Regions from separate parts of the Peribacillus sp. NPDC096447 genome, predicted to be linked through region 1. Evidence: riboswitches for the same ligand, from Rfam matches in the RefSeq annotation. Region 1 holds a riboswitch; each other region holds the start of a gene.
The links. Region 1 has a riboswitch for preQ1 ahead of queF (preQ(1) synthase). Riboswitches for the same ligand answer to the same signal wherever they lie in the genome.
Positions count from the first base shown of each region.

Region 2: linked by a shared signal. The riboswitch ahead of queC (7-cyano-7-deazaguanine synthase QueC) and the one ahead of queF (preQ(1) synthase) in region 1 are both predicted to bind preQ1.
Region 3: linked by a shared signal. The riboswitch ahead of ACIQZD_RS04555 (VUT family protein) and the one ahead of queF (preQ(1) synthase) in region 1 are both predicted to bind preQ1.

Region 1 covers NZ_JBIWEV010000006.1:118,205-130,670, forward strand. Annotated here, with positions in the region: gene ACIQZD_RS20270 (hydrolase) at 1-251, opposite strand, end outside; gene ACIQZD_RS20275 (hypothetical protein) at 441-1,130, shown strand; gene ACIQZD_RS20280 (S1C family serine protease) at 1,327-2,562, shown strand; gene ACIQZD_RS20285 (hypothetical protein) at 2,813-3,127, shown strand; gene qoxA (cytochrome aa3 quinol oxidase subunit II) at 4,172-5,101, shown strand; gene qoxB (cytochrome aa3 quinol oxidase subunit I) at 5,175-7,121, shown strand; gene qoxC (cytochrome aa3 quinol oxidase subunit III) at 7,121-7,717, shown strand; gene qoxD (cytochrome aa3 quinol oxidase subunit IV) at 7,719-8,003, shown strand; gene ACIQZD_RS20310 (YfmQ family protein) at 8,311-8,760, shown strand; gene ACIQZD_RS20315 (BA3454 family stress response protein) at 9,287-9,544, opposite strand; gene ACIQZD_RS20320 (EamA family transporter) at 9,671-10,507, opposite strand; PreQ1 riboswitch class I at 10,661-10,706, shown strand; gene queF (preQ(1) synthase) at 10,811-11,311, shown strand; partial or broken gene ACIQZD_RS20330 (hypothetical protein) at 11,560-11,784, opposite strand; gene ACIQZD_RS20335 (YwqH-like family protein) at 12,076-12,405, shown strand.
Region 2 covers NZ_JBIWEV010000001.1:920,600-926,869, forward strand. Annotated here, with positions in the region: gene ACIQZD_RS04580 (TetR/AcrR family transcriptional regulator) at 1-452, shown strand, start outside; gene ACIQZD_RS04585 (DUF4260 domain-containing protein) at 505-852, shown strand; gene queE (7-carboxy-7-deazaguanine synthase QueE) at 907-1,635, opposite strand; gene queD (6-carboxytetrahydropterin synthase QueD) at 1,628-2,098, opposite strand; gene queC (7-cyano-7-deazaguanine synthase QueC) at 2,098-2,763, opposite strand; PreQ1 riboswitch class I at 2,819-2,861, opposite strand; gene ACIQZD_RS04605 (methyl-accepting chemotaxis protein) at 3,047-4,726, shown strand; gene ACIQZD_RS04610 (hypothetical protein) at 5,167-5,382, shown strand; gene pgsB (poly-gamma-glutamate synthase PgsB) at 6,167-6,270, shown strand, end outside.
Region 3 covers NZ_JBIWEV010000001.1:914,027-920,296, reverse strand. Annotated here, with positions in the region: gene ACIQZD_RS04575 (hypothetical protein) at 66-350, shown strand; partial or broken gene ACIQZD_RS04570 (HD domain-containing protein) at 397-1,367, shown strand; gene ACIQZD_RS04565 (SRPBCC family protein) at 1,486-1,926, opposite strand; gene ACIQZD_RS04560 (SRPBCC family protein) at 1,956-2,438, opposite strand; PreQ1 riboswitch class I at 2,689-2,731, shown strand; gene ACIQZD_RS04555 (VUT family protein) at 2,782-3,324, shown strand; gene ACIQZD_RS04550 (hypothetical protein) at 3,346-3,495, shown strand; gene ACIQZD_RS04545 (PadR family transcriptional regulator) at 4,401-4,721, opposite strand; gene ACIQZD_RS04540 (alpha/beta hydrolase) at 5,032-5,778, shown strand; gene ACIQZD_RS04535 (DUF421 domain-containing protein) at 5,894-6,270, opposite strand, start outside.

The DNA of each region.
Region 1 (12,466 bases):
AGGGCATAAAGCCTTTTCATGGCTGCATCGTATTTATCATTTGCCCGGTCATGATGATAAAGAAGGTAGGGCACATGTGAACGGGCATATGCCTCCAGGTCATCTGTCCGGTGTTCCTCCAAGCATTGTTTCAATTCTGCAAGTTCCTCATCAGTTGCGTGTACAGTGAAGCTTGGATTCTCTTCAAGTTTTTGTCCAAGAACGTCGCCGCTGACCAAATCGACATGATAGGTCTGTTTTTCCTGCATCATTCTGTGCATCATCCTTTCAAGCGTTTATCTATTCTGTACCACTATTTGTAAAAAGTTAATCATCAATGTAAACATTTCCTTAATGAAAAAGATAGGAAATAGAGGTATCGGATTTCTTATCAAATGGTATAAGATGAATTTACAGAATAATATGGAAAATAAAGGAGTGATATAGTGAAGAGGTCAATCATGGTTATTTTTATTGTGTTGATTGCTTCAGGCTGCGTAACAAGGAATTATGATTCCAATATGGATTTAGGGAAAAGTCAGTTGAATGAAGAAAACTATTTAGAAGCCCACGAGGCATTTGAATTAGCTTATAAAGAAGCAAAAACACCGGAAGCAAAGGAATTTATGGTTCTTTCAGGTTTTCTGGCGAGTGGAATGAAGAAATACGACGATCAGGATTTTGATTCGGCCAAAAGCGATTTTGAAGAAGCGACCGCATATAAAGCAAAATACCGGGAAGGTAAACTAATGGTTTCAAAGGCGGTGGAAATGCAACCTGTATCAGACTCCGCCACGATAGAAGCAGTAGAGGGAAATGACGAGGCGGAGCCGGCGGAGGAAGCAACTGTGGACGGAACCAATGGATCCAAAATAGAAGATGAGGCGGCAACGGATACAATAGGCAAAGAAGAGAGCAAGGCTTCGGTTAGTACATTAAGTAAATCTCAGGCAGAGAAGCTAGTGAAGGATTATGTGGACATGGAAAATTTTCCGAAATTGAATATCGAATATGATCATGATGCCGAAAAGGGAGATTACATTTTTCATGTTTTCGAGGTGGATGAACCTAGTCAGAAAAGTGGCCACAAAACCACTTGGGGCTGGTATGGAGTGAATAAGAAGACTAAAGAAGTTTATGAAGTCTTGTAGGATAATTGTATGGTGGAATTGAAGGCCCCTGTTGAGGCCTTTTTAATTTGCAGCGCAGCAAAATACAGGATTCGATATAATTTTATACTTTTTGTAAAAATGTCGTCCTATTCTTTATTTCTTAAGAATTTTTTAATATTTCCTGTTTATGATTGAGTCAAGTAAAGGACAAAGGACAATCATAGGAGGGATAAAGATGGAGAATTATAATGGTGATGAGCAAGTCAGAGTGAAGGCAGAACGGAAAAAGGGTAAGTCTCTTTGGCTAACTAGCCTTGTTTCCGGAACGGTTGCTGCTATGGTTACATCGTCTGTATTTCTATTTGGCGGAGACTTTATAGATCAAGGGAATAGTTCAGTGAATGAGTCAACCGAAACAGCAGGTGTACAGCAACCGGAGAGTGTTGAAAAAGATAAAAGTGTCACGGCGGAAAAGTTATCGACGAGTACGGATTCAAATGATAGGGCAGAGATGGTCGAATCAGCATCCAAATCGATTGTCGGGGTCGTGAATTTACAGGAGATGCAAAACCAGAACCCGTACCAGCGGCAAAGCACGGAGAGCGAAACGGTTGAGAGCGGCACTGGTTCAGGGGTCATTTACAAAAAAGCTGGTGGGAAAGCCTATATCATCACGAACAATCATGTTATTGAAGGAGCTAAGGAAGTCGAAATTTCATTGTATGATGGACAAAAGACAACGGCAGCTGTTGTCGGGGCTGATGCTTTGACGGACTTAGCGGTTTTGACAATTGATGCCTCGATGGCACCTGAGGGAATTAAATTCGGGAATTCCGATAGCATGCGTCCAGGTGAAGAAGTATTGGCAATTGGCAATCCTCTTGGACTTGATTTTTCACGATCGGTTACACAAGGGATCGTCAGTGCGACCGGACGCTCCATTTCAGTTGATACATCGGACGGGGAGTGGGAACTTGATGTCCTTCAAACAGATGCAGCGATCAACCCCGGCAACAGCGGCGGTGCATTGATCAACACCGCTGGGGAAGTGATCGGGATAAACAGTTTGAAGATTTCCGAAAATGGTGTGGAAGGCTTAGGGTTTGCCATACCAAGTAATGATGTGATTCCAATTGTTACGGAACTGATTAAAAATGGAAAAATCACGCGGCCATATTTAGGAGTCAGCTTGGCCAGTATAGAAGAACTACCGCAATATTACCTTCAAAATGTTCCAGAAGCTGCTAAATCCGGCGTAATGGTGACGAGTATAGAGGCGGGCTCGGCTGCGGCGAATGGAGGGCTTATGCAACAGGATATCATCGTTGAGATTGATGGAACGAAAATTGATACCGCGGCAGCATTAAGGAAATACTTATATTCAGATAAGAAGATCGGCGATAAAGTAAAGGTTAAAGTATATCGAGGCACTGAAGAGAAAACGGTAACGATCACCTTGCAAAAACCATAGAGGTAAGGCCCCTGATTATTATCAGGGGTCTTATATTGGGATTTTTTTATAGTATACAGTAGGGTAATGTCGGAAAAATAGATAGTGTATTTGCACTGTTTTTGCAGTTTGTTCATATAGTCATGAATACCTAAAAGTGAATGGTGGCGTCTTCTATTTGTCAAGGTTTTCATCGTGGATATGTTAAAAAATAGAAAAGATTTGACAAATTTGTGAAATGTCATAAAATAGAAAGAAAGGGGATGAAATTATGGAAGCTAATCAGAAGATGTTAGATGCAGTGAAATGGGTATCGGGCACAGGCTGTGTAATCGGAATTATTATTTTTGCTTTAAGTTTCTTTGTAAGCGATTACAATAAGGATTATATATTTACCGCTGTTGGAATCGCCATCACATTAAGCGCAGCTGCCATTTTTCTAGTTGGTATATTTTTTGTCCTGACAGAAGAAATGGTAATGAATACACATAAAGGCGAAAGAATTGAACCGGAAACGACTAAAATCATAAAAATGAAAACAAAGGCTAAAGCTCCAACAAAAAGAAGTACAGAATTCAGTAACTAAAACGAGGAATATAGCGCAATATACTGTTTTTCTAAACAAAACTAGTTGTTCTTTTGCCTAACTTGCTGAATTTGAGTCAACTTGATCTCATTCGATGAATGCGCTTTCATTTTATGTATGATCAGAATCGAACTACCAATTTGTTACATTTTAATTCAATACAATATACTGCACTTGTCATTGCCAAACACACGATGTGCTTGACATCCAAACAAACTGCCTGCACGCCAGGAAATTCTCACTTACATTTTAAACTATATCCACGAGAAAAGGACACTTTTAAGAAGTCCTTTTTTTGTGGATTTTTTTCTATGTAATTTTAATTGATAATTCAAAAGGGATACAGGCATCAATATGGGGTTATTGGTCAGTGGGTTTTGCGATAGAACCACCAAACCTGAATTACTTCTACCACGACTATTGCTAAACGGCTGTTTAAAAATAATGACAGGGCATAAGGATTGCGAAAGAACCCAATTTCATTTCAAACTCGTTGTTTCCTTATATATATATAATATTGACCTGTGTTTGATCATAAGAGTATTGAAGCATGGAGACAACATCGTGTTTAATGTGTCTACCATTTACCAACCTCCATGGCCGAGTGAAAAAAATCCGTTTTAAATAATGTTTTCTAACGATAAATACCTAATTGACAGGATAGGTAATATAATTCATAATCTTTAAGAGTTTTGAGGCAATATACACGGTGAATATAATGTGAAATTTTTATTTCATTATATTAGAGTAATATTAAACGGAAAGAGGATCGGTAATATATGCAATCCTGTACTGATAAGTGAATTTTCATAGACAAGATATGAAACATTTATTATATTTCATTTGCTGAAGATTATCGAACATTTCAGTTCATTTACCATCTTCTTACTGCTCTTTAATGAACTTTATGTGACAGATGTCACTTTGTATTGTCTTTTTTTAGACTTGGGATTAATATTGGTATGTCGGGGTTTGTGAACATGGTAACACTTTGTCCGAATAATTACCAATTGGAATTTTATTATGTAAGAAAGGGGTAGTACTATGAAAATAAAATGGGCTCTATTAACTATACTTTTTACTATTGCCACTGTGCTAACCGGTTGCGATAACCCATTAATGGTCTTGGACCCTAAAGGGCCAGTAGCTGCAACACAAGCAGATGTTATTATGATTTCGATATGGACAATGTCCTTTGTCGTCCTTGTCGTTATGGTACTGTATATCTTCATGATAATGAAATATCGTGCTTCCAAACAACGTGATGATTATGAACCGCCTCATATAGAAGGAAGTAAGGTTCTTGAAATAATTTGGGTTGCGATCCCAATTTTGATCGTCGCTTTCCTATCCGTTGTTACTGTTAAAACAACAAATGAAGTTGAGGCAACACCTAAAGGATACGGTGATCAAGAACCTTTAATTATTTACGCTTCATCTTCCAACTGGAAGTGGCATTTTAGTTATCCGGAAGAAGATATCGAAACAGTCAACTATCTGTTTTTACCTACTAACCGACCAATTGAATTTAAACTTTACTCATACGGTCCAATCTCAAGTTTCTGGATTCCGCAACTTGGAGGACAAAAATACGCGATGTCGGACATGGTTAATACGTTGCACTTAGCAGCTGACGTACCAGGAGAGTATATGGGTCGAAATTCAAACTTCAGTGGTTCAGGTTTTGCTCAGCAAACGTTCAACGTTAATGTACTGTCTGCAGAAGAATACGATAAGTGGGTAGATGAAATTAAAGCTACTGCTAAACCGATTACTGAGGAAAAATTCAATGAATTATTAAAACCTGGTCATGTGGGACAATCCACTTTCACTGGAACTCACTTAGAGTTTTCTCCAGCTCCTGAAGGGGAAAATGCTGGTCATGACCACGGATCCTCTGATACGGAAGAAACTGATTCCAAGGATTCACACGAGGAACATTCAGAACACAGCAACATGAATCATGATCACTAAGAATTAATTTCGTTCGATAAAACAACTAGGTTTACAAGATAAGGAATATTTTCCTGAAAGGAGTCACAAAAGTATGGATTACTTTGATCGATTTGCCGTACCTCATCCAAGTCCTGCGATTTATGCATCCATGGTTGCCATTGGTTTAACCATGATTGCGGTTGTTGCCGGAATTACCTATTTTAAAAAATGGGGTTACTTATGGCGTGAGTGGTTAACAACGGTTGACCATAAACGTATTGGTATCATGTACATCTTGGCAGCACTGCTTATGCTCTTCCGTGGTGGCGTGGATGCTCTTATGATGCGTGCTCAAACGGCTATTCCAGATAACGGTCTTTTGGATGGACAGCATTATAATGAGGTATTTACAACACACGGGGTCGTCATGATCCTGTTCATGGCTATGCCATTTATCATTGGGTTAATGAACATTGTTACACCATTGCAAGTTGGAGCGCGTGACGTAGCATTCCCACGTCTGAACGCAGTAAGCTTCTGGTTATTCTTCATGGGGGCAATGCTATTTAACATCTCTTTCGTAGTCGGTGGTTCTCCTGATGCAGGCTGGACATCTTACTTCCCGCTTGCAGGTAACGATTTCAGTGAATCAGTAGGTTCGAACTATTACGCGATTTCACTTCAAATTGCAGGTATCGGTACATTACTGACTGGTATCAACTTTATCGTAACAATCTTGAAAATGAGAGCACCTGGCATGACCTTAATGAAAATGCCAATGTTCACATGGTCTATCTTGATCACAAACTTCATCATCGTTTTCGCTTTCCCTGTATTGACAGTGGCACTTGCGTTGATGACAATGGATCGTCTATTCGGAACTCAATTCTTTACGATGGCCAATGGCGGTAGCGATATGCTTTGGGCGAACTTGTTCTGGGTTTGGGGACATCCTGAAGTTTATATAGTAATTCTTCCAGCTTTCGGTATTTACAGTGAAATCATTTCGACATTTGCACGTCGTAACCTGTACGGATATAATTCGATGGTTATCTCCATGGTAGCTATTTCTACTTTATCTTTCATTGTATGGGCTCACCATTTCTATACAATGGGTCACGGTGCAATGGTTAATGGTATCTTCTCGATTACCACGATGGCAATTGCCGTCCCGACTGGTGTTAAGATCTTCAACTGGTTGTTCACACTTTGGAAAGGTAAAATCGTATTTACCGTTCCAATGCTATACTCTTTAGCTTTCATTCCGATTTTCACGCTCGGTGGGGTAACAGGGGTAATGCTTGCCATGGCAAGTGCTGACTACCAATACCATAATACAATGTTCTTAGTAGCTCACTTCCACTACGTATTGATTCCAGGTACTGTATTTGCCGTACTTGCCGGTTTTACGTACTGGTGGCCAAAAATGTTCGGTTTCATGTTGAGCGAAAAAATTGGGAAATGGTCGTTCTGGTTCATTACAATCGGCTTTAATGTAACATTCTTCCCGATGTTCATCACTGGTTTAGATGGGCAGGCACGTCGTATGTATACGTACTCTGAATCAACAGGGTATGGTCCATTGAATATGCTCTCTTTCGTTGGAGCGATTGGCTTGGCAATAGGTTTTGCACTTATTGTGTACAATATCTATTGGAGTACTCGTTATGCATCAAGAAATATTTCGAACGATCCATGGGATGCGCGTTCTCTAGAGTGGGCTACACATACACCAATCCCTGAATATAACTTTGCAGTTGTACCAACAGTTGATTCTACAGAAGCATTCTGGGATTCAAAGAAAAAAGGCTTTAAATTATTTGGTGGTAAAGTAGAAAAAATTCATATGCCAAATAACAGTGGCGTGCCGTTTATCATGAGCTGTATCTTCTTCGTTTGGGGATTTGCATTGGTATTCAGCATGTGGATCATTGCAATCATTGCAACGATCGGTATCTTTGCTTGTATGATTCACCGTTCATTCGAAAAAGATCACGGTCGTTATATCTCTGTTGAAGAGATCGAAGAAACTGAAAATAAATTGCGAGGTGCTAAGTAATGAAAATAGATAACTCGCTGCCACTAGAATATAGCACGGAAGAAAATCGCTTAAAGATTTTTGGATTCTGGATTTTCCTAGGAGCAGAAATAGCTCTTTTCGCTACACTGTTCGCCACTTATTTTGTATTGGTTGACGGAACTGGAAATGGTCCAACAGGGGAACATCTTTTTAAACTCCCAACCCTGATGTTCCAAACAATCTTTCTTTTAACCAGTAGTTTTACCATAGGTCTTGGAATCAATGCAATGAGACTTGGCAGACAGAAAGCAACGATTGGTTTCTTCATTATCACCCTTATTCTTGGTTTAGGCTTCTTGGGAGTCGAAATTTATGAATTCGTGGAGTATGTTCATGAAGGAGCAACCATTCAAACAAGTGCTTTCTTATCTAGTTTGTTTACATTACTAGGTACCCATGGAGCTCACGTTACACTTGGTTTATTCTGGGGAACCTTCATCGTCATGCAGATCAAAAAGCGCGGTATGACTCCAGAAACAACAAACAAGGCTTTCATCTTTTCACTTTACTGGCATTTCTTGGACGTTGTCTGGATCTTCATCTTCAGTTTCGTCTACCTGAAAGGAATGATGTAATATGAAAGAATTATTCCCACGGGGCCAAGTTATGGGATTTGCGTTTTCTCTAGTCCTGACTTTGGTCGCACTATCAGTTATTATGTATGATCTCTCACTAAAAATGGCTATGATCATCCTTCTTGTTACAGCTTTCATGCAAGCTGCACTGCAATTAGTTATGTTCATGCACGCAGGTGAGTCTGAAGATAAAGCATCGATTTACACAAACGTATATTACGGATTGTTCGTTGCATTGGTTACAATTTTCGGTACAATGCTAACAATGATTTGGGGATATCAATAATCGATTCCGGAAAAGCTGGGCGTCTTGATGACGCCCAGCTTTTTTGTATTTTAATAAATATAAATTCTTATACCGACCCATCCATCTCATTCATGGAAATTTGTTAAGAAGGATGTGGATGAAACCATTTTGTTTAGTATAACCATTTCGGAACATTATATTTATAAAGGGAAATTGTATTTAAGTACAATGTTTTACCAAAGTAAAACGTTAATAGAACGGACACATCTTCTAAGAAAAACTGCAAGCCCTATTGATATAATAAGTTATATAAGAATTAATTTATAAATGTAGCGGAGATGATGAATTGACATTGCCGGTTTTGATTTTGACAATTATCTTAAGCTTGATAAAAATATTGGTTTCCTGTCTTCCAACCGATGCAGTTAATTGGATTATCAGCAAATTTAAAATACACTCAGAAATTAGTGGCGGGAATGCGATCGTATCCTTTGACGGAAAACGTTTGGAAGGTGAAGAAAAAATTCAAGTTATTAATCATTTTAATAACGCCAGGTTTTTGAAGAAAAATCATATATTCCCGGGTAACGAGCAATTGTTTTTACATCCAGAGGACAGTGGGACTCCATTAGTCATTGATACTAAAATAGGCAAAATTGATGTTAAGTTATTTGTGTACATTTACAATGAACGCGTGGATGTAGTTAAACAGTACAAGAAGAAAGTCATTTCTTATAGTCTGTTTTCCGATAGCCTCCAAGAACGATCCGTGCCATTAATAAGTAATTTAGCTTAAAAGAACATTAAGAGGACGGTCCTTAAAAGACCGTCTTTGGGGTTGTAGACAAAAGGGGTTTTACCTAAAATTTCAAAACAAAGTTGATTGGAACGGGTGCGAGACTCCTGCGGGAAAAGCGCGTCGAGGGGAGACCCCACAGGCACAAGGCGCCGAGGAGGCTCCTGGACCGCCCGCGGAAAGCGAGTGCCTGGAGTGGAAATCGACGTTCGAGGTTTTATAAACCCTCATAAAAACTGAGACATACTTGATTTTCATCGAGTTTGTCTACAGTCTGAAAGAAGGCCCTTAAAAAGACCGTCTTTTTTATAAGTCTTTTATTGTATAATCCCATTTCATTTAGGTGCTTTTTTCATTAAAATTCTAAATTACTTGTTATTCAGACTGACGACTGAATTTTAGTGTCTTTGTGTTTTTAAGTGGGAGGGAATTGCTAAAGAGGGTCTTTAATGGTGCATATGAAAAATATTTTGGATATTATTTAATGGTAATAAAAAAGCAGGTATCTATTACGATGCCTGCCTTCTTACGCTTTCCATTGTTTTTCAACTTGATGAAGGGCTTGTTGTAAAATTACTTCATGATCTGTACCCGGTTTAGCAAGGACGTTAGTTTGATAAGATTTTCCTTGGAAATCAACTGTTACTGTAACTTTTACCATTATGCATCTTTCCTTTCTTGATTCCGAATTAAATGAGGTGGTTGTACCTATTTCTTTAATACCCGTGGCAGAGGATTTTTCAAACATTTCAAAAGTTGTAAAATCTAAAGAATTAATATTCAAAATTATCTGATATTTTTAAGGATGTGTCAACATTTTTTTTTTTGACCTACCCCATTTCCCGTTTAAATAAAAAACGACCTGGCTTGTACACATGACAGCCAGGTTGTTTTTGTAAACGAACTATATTCATATTTTAGTTAAAATAATACCGATTAATGCTGCAAAAACACCGGCAATTTGATAGGTTTTAAGTTTTTCCTTGAATAAATAACATCCAGCGAATACGACAACTAAACAGTTCAGGCTGACGACAGGAAAAATGATGCTTGCGATCCCGGTGTTCAATGCAAAGAAATAACATCCATAGCCTATCATGCTTAAAAAACCTACTAAGGAACCGATTTTGACTTCCTTTAGCTTGATTTTTTCTTTTTTAAAGGCCAGAGCCGAAAGAAGATAAAGCATTCCGCCTCCATACATTGATACTAAGATATCAAGGGAGTTTAAATGAAGACGTGTTGATGTCGTCATTAGAATTCCGAGCACACCAAATGATAAGATGGAGAATAATGTGTGCATGATCCAAGGGACATATTGATGGTTACCTTTGGCGTTAGGTGTATACTGGATAACTAATGTAGCGAGAAACATGCAGACTATTCCACTCCACTGCAAGGAAGAAATATGTTCGTGAAAAATTAAAGCTGCACAGAGTATGGGGAATATTGCATTCGCTGCGATTAATGGTGATGTCAAGCTTGCCGGCCCTTTTTCAAAGGCGCTTGCCATCTGGATGTTACCATTAGCGTTCAGTACACCAATTGCTGCACCAAGCATGATGGACAGCCAGTTCAGCTGCAAACCATCCATAAATAATCCATAAACAATGGACAAAATAAAAGCTGAAAAATAAAAGAAAAATTGGATATGGATCTTGGAATAGCCTTTTCCGCTGCTCCATTTGAAAATGCTGTTATTGATTCCGAAACATAAGCTGGTGATGAGTGCTGCAAAAATCCACATGTGTATATTCTCTTCTTTCTGATAGGTTGAACTGCTTTTTCCATTTTAAACTGAATATATAAAGGAATCAAACCCAATTTAAGAGAGTTGCATTGACAGATTGACTATTTTTTTTTATATTTACTAAGACAATTTTAAAATATTTCCCGATAAACGGGAGAGGTTCATAGCATCACCCTCTTAAAAAAACTATGGCTTTGATATTTTTCGCGAATCAACCATATCTTTGAGGAGATATGGTTTTTGTTATATAGAGGCCCATTTTATGAATCTCCCTGAAACGTGGGATTAGGAGGACTTTTAATGTCTGGAAGAAAAGAAGAAGAATTAAAAAAAGATATCACACTGCTTGGGAATCAAGGAACAAAATATACATTCGACTATGCGCCTGAAATTCTTGAGTCATTCGATAACAAGCATCCGAACCGGGATTATTTCGTGAAATTCAATTGCCCGGAATTCACTAGCTTATGTCCGATAACGGGCCAGCCGGACTTTGCTACCATTTACATCAGCTATATTCCCAGTGTGAAAATGGTGGAAAGCAAGTCTTTGAAACTTTATTTATTCAGCTTCCGCAATCACGGTGATTTCCATGAAGACTGCATGAACATCATCATGAATGATTTAATCGAATTGATGGATCCTAAATATATTGAAGTCTGGGGCAAGTTTACACCTAGGGGAGGAATTTCCATCGACCCTTACACGAATTATGGGAAACCAGGTACGAAGTATGAGGAAATGGCGAATTACCGCTTGATGAACCATGACTTATACCCGGAAACTGTGGATAATCGCTAAACGGTGTGGTCACATAAAAGTGGCTTGATTTGTGACCAAAGCCGTGATCAAATTGTTTTAAAAATAAACTATATGTGACCACAGCATTTATACGTAAAGTCAGGGGTGTCTTTGTTATAAAGGCATCTTTTTTGATTTTATTATTGGATGACACGAGCAACGTTACGATGAAACCCATATATATCGTGACTTTTCCCTTCAGCACTTCCTTGACAGGGAAGGGGTCGGGTTCGAATCATTTCAAAGACTTAATTGAAGGCAAATAAAATTGCACAAAAAGGGAGCTTGGTGCCATTTCGGTGCCGAAGCAACTTTAAGTAGATTTTGCGGGCAAAGTTATTAATTTGGTTAGCGGCCTCCTCTTGCATATTTGGTAATAAATGCGAATAGATGTCAAAAGTCGTTTTAATATTACTATGCCCTAGACGTTCAGAAATTACTTTCGCAGATTTACATAGTGCAAGGAGCATTGTAAATGATACATCAGTACTATTCTATTCCTGGCTAAAAGCGGTATTTAATCAAGTTAAATCTTTCTTTATAAAAACTTCTTTAACAGAAGCAATAAAGACACCACTTCAAGACTTTTTTACCAATGGGATTTGATAGCTAACCAGTCCAAATGACTTATTTTTTCGAGTGTTTATGGTGTTTTTTGTATGGTTTAGTCTAGATAAGTTACAATATACTTATCTATTAAAATGCAGGCTTAAGTTTTGAAAATCAACAAATACATATGAAAATTTATTTTAAGGTGATGTTCAATGAGCTATGGGTTAATTAGCTATTACTCCTCAATGATTGCAAAAAAAGAAGAAGAAATAAGGCGCTTGCAGGAGGCAAAAGGAAAGCTGGCAGGCTGCCAGGATGAATTGGCTCAATACCGTAATTTGTTTTTTGAACCAGAACTTACTGCGGATAGCTGGAATGGCCAATTGGCTAAGGACTTCGAAACGGAACGGCAAACTCTACAAGCCACGTATCAAGAACTGAAGGATGAACAATTTCAGGACAGCCTAAATGCGATAGACTCTAAAATCAGCCAGATGCAGGCTGAAATCGCTCAGCTTAGAAGTATGTTTGCTTCTATTTAAAGCCATGTAGCAGAGTTGAAAGAATAGATAACAAAATACATTAAATATGCAGGCAGCAGGT
Region 2 (6,270 bases), on a different contig from region 1:
CATTGGATTGCAGCCATGGAGCCATTTATTATCATTTTAAAAATAAGGCGGAAATATTTTATAGTTTGGTAAAAACGGATTTTTCCGTATTAAATAATTTAATCGATGATATCATCATGTCGGAAAATGATCCTACTGTAAAAATGGAAAAGATTTTATTGTGCTTCTTGGAGTTCGGTTTAACCCAACAAAATCATTATTCCATCATGTTTTTATCGAAGGAAAAAGAAATTCAGCAGTTACTTCAATTTGATTCTAATAAAACATATGAAAAGCTAATCCAGTCCCTGACGGACCTAACGGACAACAAATTGAATCCTGCATCCATATGGTCGATTTTTCTTTCTCTTCACGGATTCATAACTTTTTATATTAATTCTGAGCTAACTTATCAAGATGTAAAAGGCTTAGCTTATTTTCATGTAAAAAATATCATCAGGAACATCATATAATTTTTTTGAATATTATTGACCATTGGTCAAATAAATTTTTGGAGGTTTTAATATGGTAAAGAAATTCCTTCATATTGAAGGACTCATGGTCCTTTTAGCGGTGATTTACATCTATTCGTTATATGAATTCAGCTGGTGGATTTTCCTTCTATTGATTTTATCGCCTGATGTTTCCATGCTGGCCTATCTGATCAATGATCGGATTGGAGCAAGGGTTTATAACTTATTTCATACTTATACCCTGTCCATCTTCATGATTTTGCTAGCCATTTTTCTAAAGTCTGATGCATTGATGCTGTTTGGTTTAATTTGGACCGCGCATATTGGAATGGATCGCTTATTTGGATATGGCCTTAAATACACATCATCCTTCAAAGATACACACATTCAAAGGTTGTAATAAGCTTAAAAGGCAGTGTGATTACGCATCACACTGCCTCCTGCTCTCTTTTCTTTATACGCCCCGCTTGTTTCCCCATATATAGGTATGCAGCTGGGGCAGCACTTTCACATCATTCAATTCATCATCCGCTATCACTTTATCAATTAACTCTTCGTACTTCTTTAAAAGACCGCTGATCAATTGACGATCATCCGCCGTCCTGCTGTCGTCATTGCCGACCTGCAGATAAAAAGGAATTTCCGGGTAACGCCCATGTACATGTTTGGCATATTGATAATCTTCCTCATTAAAGACGACGATTTTCAATGAGACATGGTTCTCAGGATTTCGATTGGCAAGGTTCGAGATGATTTGGTCAAGCACCGTAAAGTCCGTGTTCATACCAGAGCTCGGCGGCTTAGGTGAAATAGTCAGTTCATCAATATCGAGAAACCAATCCTGCCATCGGCTCCCTTGGGTTTCGACACCTATTTTCATTTTATTTTCATGTAAGATCGCTATCAAGCCGTTTAGGTTTTTCAGTAGAGCCGGGTTTCCTCCTGATATCGTCACGAAGGAAAAGCCGGAACCCCCAATACGCTTCAGCTCATCCCATATTTCTCTAGCAGTCATCTGGACGGTATCTTCCTTACCGGTGCCATCCCAAGTAAATGCGGAATCACACCAGGCACACGAATAATCGCAGCCGGCCGTCCGAACGAACATGGTTTTTTGGCCAATGACCATTCCCTCTCCTTGGATGGTCGGCCCAAAGATTTCCATAACCGGGAGTTTACTCACTTTCCATCCACTCCCGTCTGGCTTCGGCATAGCTTGTCGGCGTTTCGTACAGTCGAACAAATTCGACTCTAGCACCCTCATATTCTTTTAATGAAAGGGATTCGGCCATTTTTTCATAAATCCAGACAACCATATTTTCAGCTGTTGTATTCATGAGCGGCAGGGTTTCATTCAAATAACGGTGATCCAGGTGGATTTCAATTTCATTTTTCCATATATCCTTGATGTCCCCAAAATCTATCATCAACCCGCGTGAATCTGTATACCCGCTTAATCCGAAAATGACCTTATACGTGTGGCCATGCAGGTTCTTGCATTTTCCTTCATAATCATGCAGATGGTGTGCTGCATCAAAGGTGAATTCCTTACTCACGAGAACCCTCTTGTTTGTATACTTCAATTGGCTGCGCTGAATATCTTCATCTATTTTTTGGAGTTTATCCACTATCTTAAAACCGTACATCATGAAAGCACCTTCCGTCTGCTTACATAGTCATCCAGTCCTTTTTTACGCAGATTACATGCCGGACAATCTCCACAGCCGTCGGAGATGATTCCGTTATAGCAAGTCAGGGTCTTTTCGCGGACAAAGTCGAACGCGCCTAGCTGATCCGCTAGCTCCCATGTTTCCTCTTTATTAAGCCACATTAGCGGCGTATCAATCACGAATGACTGGTCCATCGACAAGTTCAAGGTCACATTCAATGATTTAATGAATACATCGCGGCAGTCCGGGTATCCGCTGAAATCCGTTTCACAGACACCGGTGACAATATGTTTAGCGCCAATCTGACTCGCCAGCACTCCGGCAAACGAAAGGAACAGCAAATTCCTCCCTGGTACGAACGTCGACGGCAATTCCCCTTCTTCTCCATCCGCCACCGCAATATCACTTCTCGTCAGCGCATTTGGTGCCAGTTGGTTCAGCAGCGACATGTCAAGGATATGATGGTTTACGCCCAATTCCTTGGCAATGTTTTGAGCGCATTCGATTTCCAAGCTATGCCGCTGATTATAATCGAACGTCACCGCTTCCACTTCCTCAAATCTTTCCATCGCCCAGAACAGGCACGTCGTACTGTCCTGACCTCCGCTAAACACAACCACTGCCTTTTCTTTCTTCTTCATTTCTATAAAACTCCTTTTTACGGAAAAAAACAGCACCCTAAGAATAGAGCACTGTTTCTCCTTAGTTTTTTTGAGAGGGTAGCTAGAACCTCTTCCGCCTTAACGCGGAATATTATATTTTTCCAAGTCAATAGTAACTTGAAAAGGATAATAAATCAAGATGTTTATATTAAGAGAACATTAGATCTGATGGAAAATTTGGTTAACTTTTCATTGCTTAAATATCCTTTTATTTATCCGATAAAACAGTGTGAATAAAATATCGATAAAGGGGTCCAATAATTTGAAAAGCATTAAATCAAAGATATTGGTGGCATTTTCACTCATCATATCTTTATGTGTCATCTTAGGAGCATTCAACATCTATAGCAGCAACAAGTCACTGGTATATTCCCAGGATATCATCGAAAAGGAACTTCCGCTTCTTATCCAAGACGAAAAGCTGCTATACAATCTAGCACAAAGAACCGCATACGCCCGAGCCTATATTCTTTATGGTGACGAGAGTTATAAAGAAGGGTTCTTACAATATACTGAAGAAAGCCAGGTCATCCAGGAGGATTTCCTTGCCTTAAGCGATTCTGATAAAGCGAAGGAATTAATCGAGAAAAGCGTGGATTGGAGGACGATGATTGTAGACCGGGTGTTTCCACAATATGAAAATGGAAATGAAGAACGCGCTAAAGAGATACTCAAAAATGAAGTGGCGCCAATTAGCAATGAAGTTATGGAGGGTTTCAAGGAGCTTGCTTCGGAACGCGAGGAATTGATTGTCGCTTCAGGTGAAACCGTCATCGCCAGCGGGAAATCGGTTAAGACGACAAGTATCATCATATCCATTGCGGCAGTCCTTATCGGCCTTGTCCTTGCGGTTGTTACAGCCAACCTCATTACCACCCCCCTCCTTAAAATCAGGGATAGGATGAAATTGGTGGCTGCAGGAGAGCTGAATCATGAGCCCCTGGAGCAAAAATCAAATGATGAAATGGGTGAACTAACGGTATCCGCCAATCAAATGCAGAAAGACCTTCGTGATACGATCGAAAAAATGCTCATTGTTTCGCACTCCGTTTCCAACCAAAGCGAAGATCTGACTCAATCAGCAAATGAAGTGCAGCAGGGCAGCAAACAGATAGCGACTACGATGTATGAACTTTCGGAAGGCTCGGAGTCACAAGCCAACCGGGCATCTGAAATGGTTCGCATCATGGATGATTTCACCGGCAGGATTAAGCTTGCCCACCTAGAAGGGGTGGATGTAGCTAAAAGTTCAACCGAAATCCTTTCCTTGACCAAGGAGGGCACCACTTTAATGCGCAGTTCGGTCCAACAGATGCAAAGTATGGATGGAATTGTCAAAAATGCCGTAGAGCAAGTGAAAGTGCTCGATTCTCAATCACAGCAAATTTCGCAGCTTGTGCAGGTCATCAAGGATATATCCAATCAAACTAATCTATTGGCGCTGAATGCAGCCATAGAAGCTGCTCGTGCTGGTGAACATGGCAAGGGCTTTGCCGTCGTCGCCGATGAAGTGCGGAAACTCGCTGAAGAGGTCACACACTCCGTTGGGGATATCACCAATATTGTCTCCGCCATTCAAACAGGTTCAAAAACGGTCGTCCACTCCCTGGAAGATGGTTATACACAAGTGGATGAAGGCACGAAACAAATCACGCTCACAGGCCGAACCTTTGAAACAATCAATCATTCTGTCGGGAATATGGAAATGAAAATACAGCATATAACAAACGAATTGAACTATATCTCCACAAATAGCCAAAAAATCAATCAGGCTATTGAAGATATCGCAGCCGTTTCTGAAGAGTCCGCAGCAGGAATCGAACAAGTCTCCGCCTCCGCTCAGCAATCCAGCTCTTCGATGGATGAAATCACGAATCATGCCAGTGAACTTGCATCTTCGGCAGAACTGCTCACTGAACAGGTTAAGAAGTTCCAATTATGACACTAGCAATTTCCCGAATGCGGGAAATTGCTTTTTTCCTTCCATTATAAGGTTGTTTCATTTTCGTATATTCGGGGAATAAATAACTATACACAATAATAAACCATTAAAAAATAAATCTATCAGCAGCGGCTGGAAGTGAATATTTTCATTTGTTTTCAGAATATTTAGTGTATAATTGATTAAAGGAATATTTTAACTTAAATAATCATCACTTCCAATATCTGCTACTGCAAATCCCGACATTTCCTTTCAACAACATGCACGGGAACATATACCCAGTAAGGTTCCATTGCATGCTTTCTCTCGAATCAAACCATTCACAACTTTATTCACACAAAAACACGATTTCCACTCCAAATTTTTTAAAAAGGTTAAATTTCACTAATGATATGTTACTATTAAACCAAGACCTTTTAACCCCATAAGGAGGAATTCATATGAAACGTTTTTTCAAATTCATAACAGATTTTAACGAAAGAAAAGCACTGGAACGGGAAACCGAAGAACTCTTTCGCAAAGAATACGAAAATTATATGAAGATGAATCCTGACAATCAAGGAAAAAGAAGGAGATTAGCTCCTAGACTTTATGTAATTGATGGCGGTAAAAAGGGCTCCAACCTTGAAATTTCTGACAGAAAGAAATCCAGTTAACCTGATTCCTTCCATAATCAGCTACCCAGCAGCTCAAGACCCACAAACATTAAATCTCCAGATGAACGGAGATTAGTGACCATTCCATTCATTTACAATATATATGCCGAAAGCTCAGAAATGCTTCTGAGCTTTTTTTATTTTGCATTCTTCTATAAACACTATATCTATAGAAGAAACTAGGTATTTTTTAAAAAAAATGGGTTAACTTTAGTTTATTTCATGTTTTAGGTAAAAGATCAATGATAGACCCAATGGGTATTGCCTAAGGAAAAAACCGGAAAATATCAAAAAAAGAGATGTGTTCTTTTACTCATCTTTGTCCATATTCAAAAGAGTTCAACTAATTGAGTCGTTAGATGCAATATTTCACATTGAATGACAAATGTATCGAAATTGTTACTTTTATGTCAAACAATGGGTATAAACAATCAACAAACTGTAATAAACCTCACATTTCAAAAACAATTATTATTCAAATACAGCCATTAAGAATTAGGTTCAAATGCTCATGAATCTATTTTGATTCTGACCAAAATGGGTTTTTATTAAACTTTCCATAATTTAGTGTAAATGAACCGAGGATTCCCTTGATTTCCAGCCATATCTTTGTACTCATAAAACAATTTATTCCATTAGATACTATTACACTCCAATATACATTTATTTGAAAAAGCTGATAATAACTATATTGCAATAGAATAATTGACTATTGCCTATTAAGTTTAAAATCATGTAGTGTGTATTCAGTAAATCAAATATTTTAAAAAAGAGAGGTTAAAAAATGGCACCAATATTTATTTGTGCGATCTTTTTGCTTGGCTATGGCATTTTCGAACAAAAGCGCCATCAGAAGCGTCTCGACTCCATCCCGGTACGTGTGAATGT
Region 3 (6,270 bases), on a different contig from region 1:
TTTTACCGTTAATACCCTTATATGGTATTATAAGGGTATTATTAGTGCGTTGAGGAGATGAATAAATGAAAAAGAAATTCGGTATTTTGGCATCAATTTTCATAGTCTTGACCGGCCTTTTTTTATTCACTAAACCGTATAAAGATAAAACAAAACCTGTAGAAGACTTTATTAAAGTGTTTCCACGAGATCAGGTAATAATAAATGAAATGATGATCATGGAGGGAGTTGATGAGGACAATCCGGGTGATATCGATTTGAATGATGAAGAGGAGTTAAGAAAATTGGCAAGAAAGCAATATGAGCAAAATCAAAAGGGGGAAATAATTTTTACAGAAAAAAATCAGTGAAATCACCTACCTGTAATGAGTAAACTAATGGGGGAGGCGGCAGTTATTGATAGTTTTGGATAGTATCTATGGGGAACACATTGTAGAGGGAGTTCTGAAAGAGCTGATAGTAAGCAAACCTGTCCAAAGATTGAAGGGGATACATCAAGGCGGGGCAAGTTATTTAGTTAATGAGAAGTGGGATGTCACACGATTTGACCATTCAATTGGTGTGATGCTTTTAATTAAAGCGCTTGGAGGTTCATTAGAGGAACAAATCGCGGGCTTGCTGCATGACGTATCCCACACTGCATTTTCACATGTTATTGATTTTGTTCTGGATTGTAAGGAAGAAGATTATCATGAAAAGATATATGATCAAGTCATTATGGAATCCGAAATCCCATTTATACTGAAGGAATATGGATATGATTGTAAAGTCATTTTTCAATCAAAATGGGAATTGCTTGAACAGCCAGCACCTGAGTTATGTGCCGATCGGGTAGATTATACTCTCCGCGATATGTATCAATATGGATATATCACAATCGAAGCCATTAAAGAATTTCTAGAACATGTAATCATAATAAATGGAAGGATGTATCTGGATAATATTGAATCGGCGGAATGGTTTGTAGAAACGTATTACAGCGAAGTTATTGATTTTTTCATGAACCCGCTTAATATATTTGGCTATGATATCTTGGCAAAGACCTTAAAATTGGCTTTAGCTAAAAAATTGATCAGCCTTGATGACTTACTCGGTACAGATGAAGAGGTCATGTCCTTGTTAAGCTTCACTGAAGACCATGAAGTTCAAAACCTGTTAAAACGGATCCATGGTAACGTAAAGGTGAAAGAAGATCAAGTGGAATACGATATCATCGGAAAAATAAAATGCGGCTCATTGATCCTTCCGTTATTCAAGGAACCCAAGTAGTAAGAGCATCCAGTTTATCGGAAAAAGTCCAGAGAATGGGAATTAAAGCCTACAAAAAAGCTTCAAAGGGCATGTATCTAAAAGTGATTTCCGATTGAATTTCGTGTCAAACCATACGGAAAGTCATTTAAAAATTAGTTGATTTAGACAATCGACATCTAGGAAGGAGCTTGATTAACGGATGCCTAATACATCTGAACCAGCACCCTTTAATAATTAAAAAACTAATGATGCTCTCAAAGTATTAACGCCATTTTCCAAATAACCCTTTAAACAGGTTAAAGTATAAACCCAACCTTCCTTTTGTCCGATCATTTTGTTTATTATTTCAGGGTCGTCTTCACTCAATCCTGATTCGTTCACTTCAATAATTGTACTCGTATTATCCAACTCTTTTAGTGTAATGGTAACAATCGTTTCTTCATCATTTCCGCCCCACGCAAACACGATTTTCCTATTTTCCTCGACTTCCATTACATTAATAACCACTTCAGCATCGTATTCGTTGTATCTCAATGTAAGTGTCCTGCCTTGTTCCCATCTTTCAGAACTCGATGAGAACCAGAAATTCCCGATTTTTTCAGGATTCACTATGGCTTCAAACACTTCATTAGCTGGCTTGATTATCTTAAATTTCGTAATTATTTGGGTATCCATACTAAATCAACTCTCTTTCGATTTGTTTTTTATTGTTTTCCACTATCCCAATCTACTGATATTGGCGGCAGGGTCCATCCAGTTTCAAGCAAGCTCTTCAGGTTACTCAGAATGGCTGGCCAACCATTATTCAGGCCTTCAAAGGTATTGTCATCATATACAAAGTCTGTCTCCAAAAGCTCCTCATGCCTAAGCATTAACTTTACAGTCGAATCATCCATTTTCTGTAATTCAAAAGTGACCCGTGTAGGCTGCTCGCGAGGTGTTTCGTCTCCTGCCATGTTCCATGTATACGAGAGCAGGTGGAACGGATCACACTTAAGTACATTCCCATGATCAGTAATCCGCCCATCTACCAGCATATATTTGACGCTTGAACCTTCTTGCCAGTCAGACTGGACTTGGCATCCGAAGTGATATTTCTTCGTGACTTCACCACTCGTCAGGGCTTCCCAAAGCTTCTCTGGTGTGGTTGCGATATAAATAGGATAGACAAACGTAGTTTTTTTCATAATTCTTTTTCCTCCTCGCCAAATAAGATATCAAGAACGTAACCTAACTCTATCATTGATTGTCGTCTTTCATATACAGCCGGTCAAGCAGTTTTTTGCGACAGAAATCGGCAAAGTCATTGCATTGAAGAAGATTTGAAATGCATTGCTAAGACCGGATTCTCCGTGACATAAAAGGGCAGTATGGAAACTTCTTGATTTCCAATCGCTTTCAAGCTACGATAAATAAGGAAAATGATAATCCGCCCGGGCGGAAGAGGTTCTAGCTACCCTCTCAAAAAAACTAAGGAGAACAGTGCTCTTTCTTAGGGTGCTGTTTTTTCTGTATAAGGAGAATTAAGAAATGTTAAGAATTTTATTGTATTTGGTATCCATCATCACGGCGAATGTGGTTACAGCAGCTTTTGCGCCATTACATTTTGGCATGTTCATCATCCCGATGGGGACATTGCTCATCGGGGGAACCTTCATCTTCCGAGATCTGGTCCAGAATAAATTCGGCCGCGCAAAGACCTATATATGTATCGTCACTGCACTTATTTTATCTGCATGTGTATCATTTTTATTAGGGGATACGTTATTGATTGTATTTGCTTCCGCCTTATCGTTCATGGTCGCAGAAACAGCGGATACGGAAATTTATACCCGTTTAAAACTTCCGATGAGTTGGAGGGTGTTTTACAGCGGGATCGTTGGAGGATTTTTCGATTCGGTGATATTTGTCGTGATTGGTCTAAGTCCAATGGGTGCCAATATATTACCGTGGGAAGCTGTACCCGCTGCGGTTATCGGCCAAATCATCGTGAAAACCATCATTCAGTCAATAGGTGCCGTACTTTTGGGACGAATCAACGTAGAACTGGAGAAACGTGTAGTCTCCAGTTAAATGCCAGGAGGGATGGACTACATGGATGGAACAAAAAAAGAAGAAGATAAATGCTATTGCCTCGAGGCCTTTCGTGAAAAATATGGCCCGCATGTTCAAGGGGAATGTATGAAGCTCTCCTGCGCCAATTATCGCAAGCATAAAGGAATAGACAAAAAAGGACCAAATTAGGTCCTTTTTTTTCGTGAACGGAGTAACTCACGAGTAAAACGTGCAAGATCATGTGTGATTCACGAGTAAAAGTGAAAATTCACGATTAAACGGCTCAAAATCGTGAGTGTAACAATTCACGAGTAAACAGTGCAAATTCACGAGTAAATAGCCTAAACTTACGAGTAAAAGTGTGAAAATCACGAGTAAATGTGCAAAACTCACGAGTAAACGGCTCAAAATCGTGAGTGTAACATGAATTCACGATTAAACAGTGCAAATACACGAGTAAATAGCCTAAACTTACGAGTAAAAGTGTGAAATTCACGAGTAAATGTGCAAAACTCACGAGTAAACGGCTCAAAATCGTGAGTGTAACATGAATTCACGAGTAAACAGTGCAAATTCACGAATAAAACAGAAAGATTTACGAGTAAAAGTGCGGAATTCACGAGTGAACGGCTCAAAATCGTGGTGTAACATGAATTTACGAGTAAACAGTGCAAATACACGAGTAAAAGTGCGGAATTCACGAGTGAACGGCTCAAAATCGTGGTGTAACATGAATTTACGAGTAAACAGTGCAAATACACGAGTAAAAGTGAAAATTTACGAGTAAACGGCTCAAAATCGTGAGTGTAACATGAATTCACGAGTAAACAGTGCAAATTCACGAGTAAATAGCCTAAACTTACGAGTAAAAGTGTGAAATTCACGAGTAAATGTGCAAAACTCACGAGTAAAAGTGCGGAACTCACGAGTAAACGGCTCAAAATCGTGAGTGTAACATGAATTTCACGAATAAACAGTGTGAAATTATGAGTGCAGGACAAATTCACGAGTAATTAGCCCAAACTCACGAGTAAACATCAAAAAAAGCTTCCTGCACCGTTTCATTAATGGGGCTAGGAAGCTTTGTATTTTGTTTAGAATTGCTCTGTGCTTTTCCGAACTAATTTTTCGAGGAAGAAAAAGCATTCTCGCTTCCGTTCAAGTTCGGTTTGTCCATTTTCGGTGACATGATAATATTTCCTGCGGCCTGACTCGGACTCTTTCCAATGGCCTTTTATGAATTCTTTTTTTTCTAACCGTTTAAGGGCGGGGTAGAGGGTGCCTTCACTTATTTGATATTTGCCCATGCTCATTTCCTTCAAGATCTTCGTGATTTCATAGCCGTATAGCTTTTTTTGTGAAAGAAGTGAAAGCAAAAGGAGGTCAATGCTTCCCTTCATTAATTCTTTATCCAAATAAATTCTCCTCCTTTTCATTTTTAAAGTGTAATACGTTGTACATCGTATCACAAGGTGCATTTTACTTTTCTTAAAAAAAATGGTTAAATGACGATTGCTAAATAAATTTAATCATAGTAAAATGTGCTTCGGAACGGATGAGTTGTGAAGAGTGTGGTAAGGATACTATATACATGATTTAATTGTTTTAATGAAAATACGGAATAGGATAGAAGAATCCCTACTCAAGGGGTATTAATTGATTTTTTTTCGAAAATCATTTAGATTCTATTTATCAACAAGAGCAAAGAAAGAAGGTCCTAGATAGATGAAAGTGAAAGCACCTGAGCCATTCACATATATTGGTGGAAAGAGAGCTGTTCTTTTACTTCACGGGTTTACCGGAAGTACAGGAGATATGAAGAAATTAGGGAAATACTTGAATGATCTCGACTATACTTGCCACGGACCTCTTTATAGAGGGCATGGAGTGTCTGGTGAGGAACTCGTTCAGACTGGTCCAAAGGAATGGTGGGAAGATGTAGTTAATGGCTATAAATTCCTTAAAGAAGAAGGCTATGAGGAAATTGCTGTTGTAGGAATTTCTTTAGGAGGAGTTTTCTCATTAAAAGTGGGAATTGAATTGCCTGTAAAAGGCGTAGTTTCAATGTGCGCTCCGACGCAAGGGAAAAGTATCGATCGACAAAAGAACCGCTTGCTCAATTATGCACAGGCTTATAAGAAGTTTGAGGGCAAAGATGCAGACCAAATTGCTGCAGAAGTGAAGCTGCTGGAAGAAGAGCCTATGCCTCAACTAAAAGATGTGCTGAATATTATAAATGAGACAGGTGAAAATTTAGATTTAATCACATCACCAACTCTTGTTTTACAAGGGCGCTTGGATGATCCCGACTATACTGAGAGTGCTACAGCGATTTTCAATGAAGTCGATACGCAGCATAAACACTTGATATGGTATGAAAATTCAGGTCATATTATCACATTGGGCAAAGAACGTGAACAGGTGTATGAAGATGTGTATAAGTTTTTAAATACACTGAACTGGTCGGAGTAGTAAGCGAGTTTATAAATCCCCTTTAAGTTAAACATGTGTAAAGCCTGCATTCATATGCATGCTTTACACAATGCTTGAGGGGATTTTATTTTGGCTGAAAAGTGTTTTTTAGCATCTATTGGTAGAAAAAGACCTTTAAGTTATCGTTATTATCAAGAGTTGCCAATAAAATATCGTTCACGTCGGCATTATATGTTATTTTGATTCTGTTTTTCAGCCATGCTTCGTCTTTACCGCCCCGATTTAATTCTTTAGAATCAATCTTCCCTTCTTTAATAATCGTTTTAGGAAAAGCGAAGGCATTTGTTGCTAGGTGCATATCTGCTGGGGTGACGGCTTCATATTGAGGATATAAGAACAATGAAATGGTACCACTCGGTTCCCATAGTGCGAGAGATACTTTTTGAATATCTTCGACTTTTTCTTTTCTTAATTCCGATAATAAAAAATCGATGGAGATTCGGGCCCTTGCTAAGCTTTTGTAAATGATTT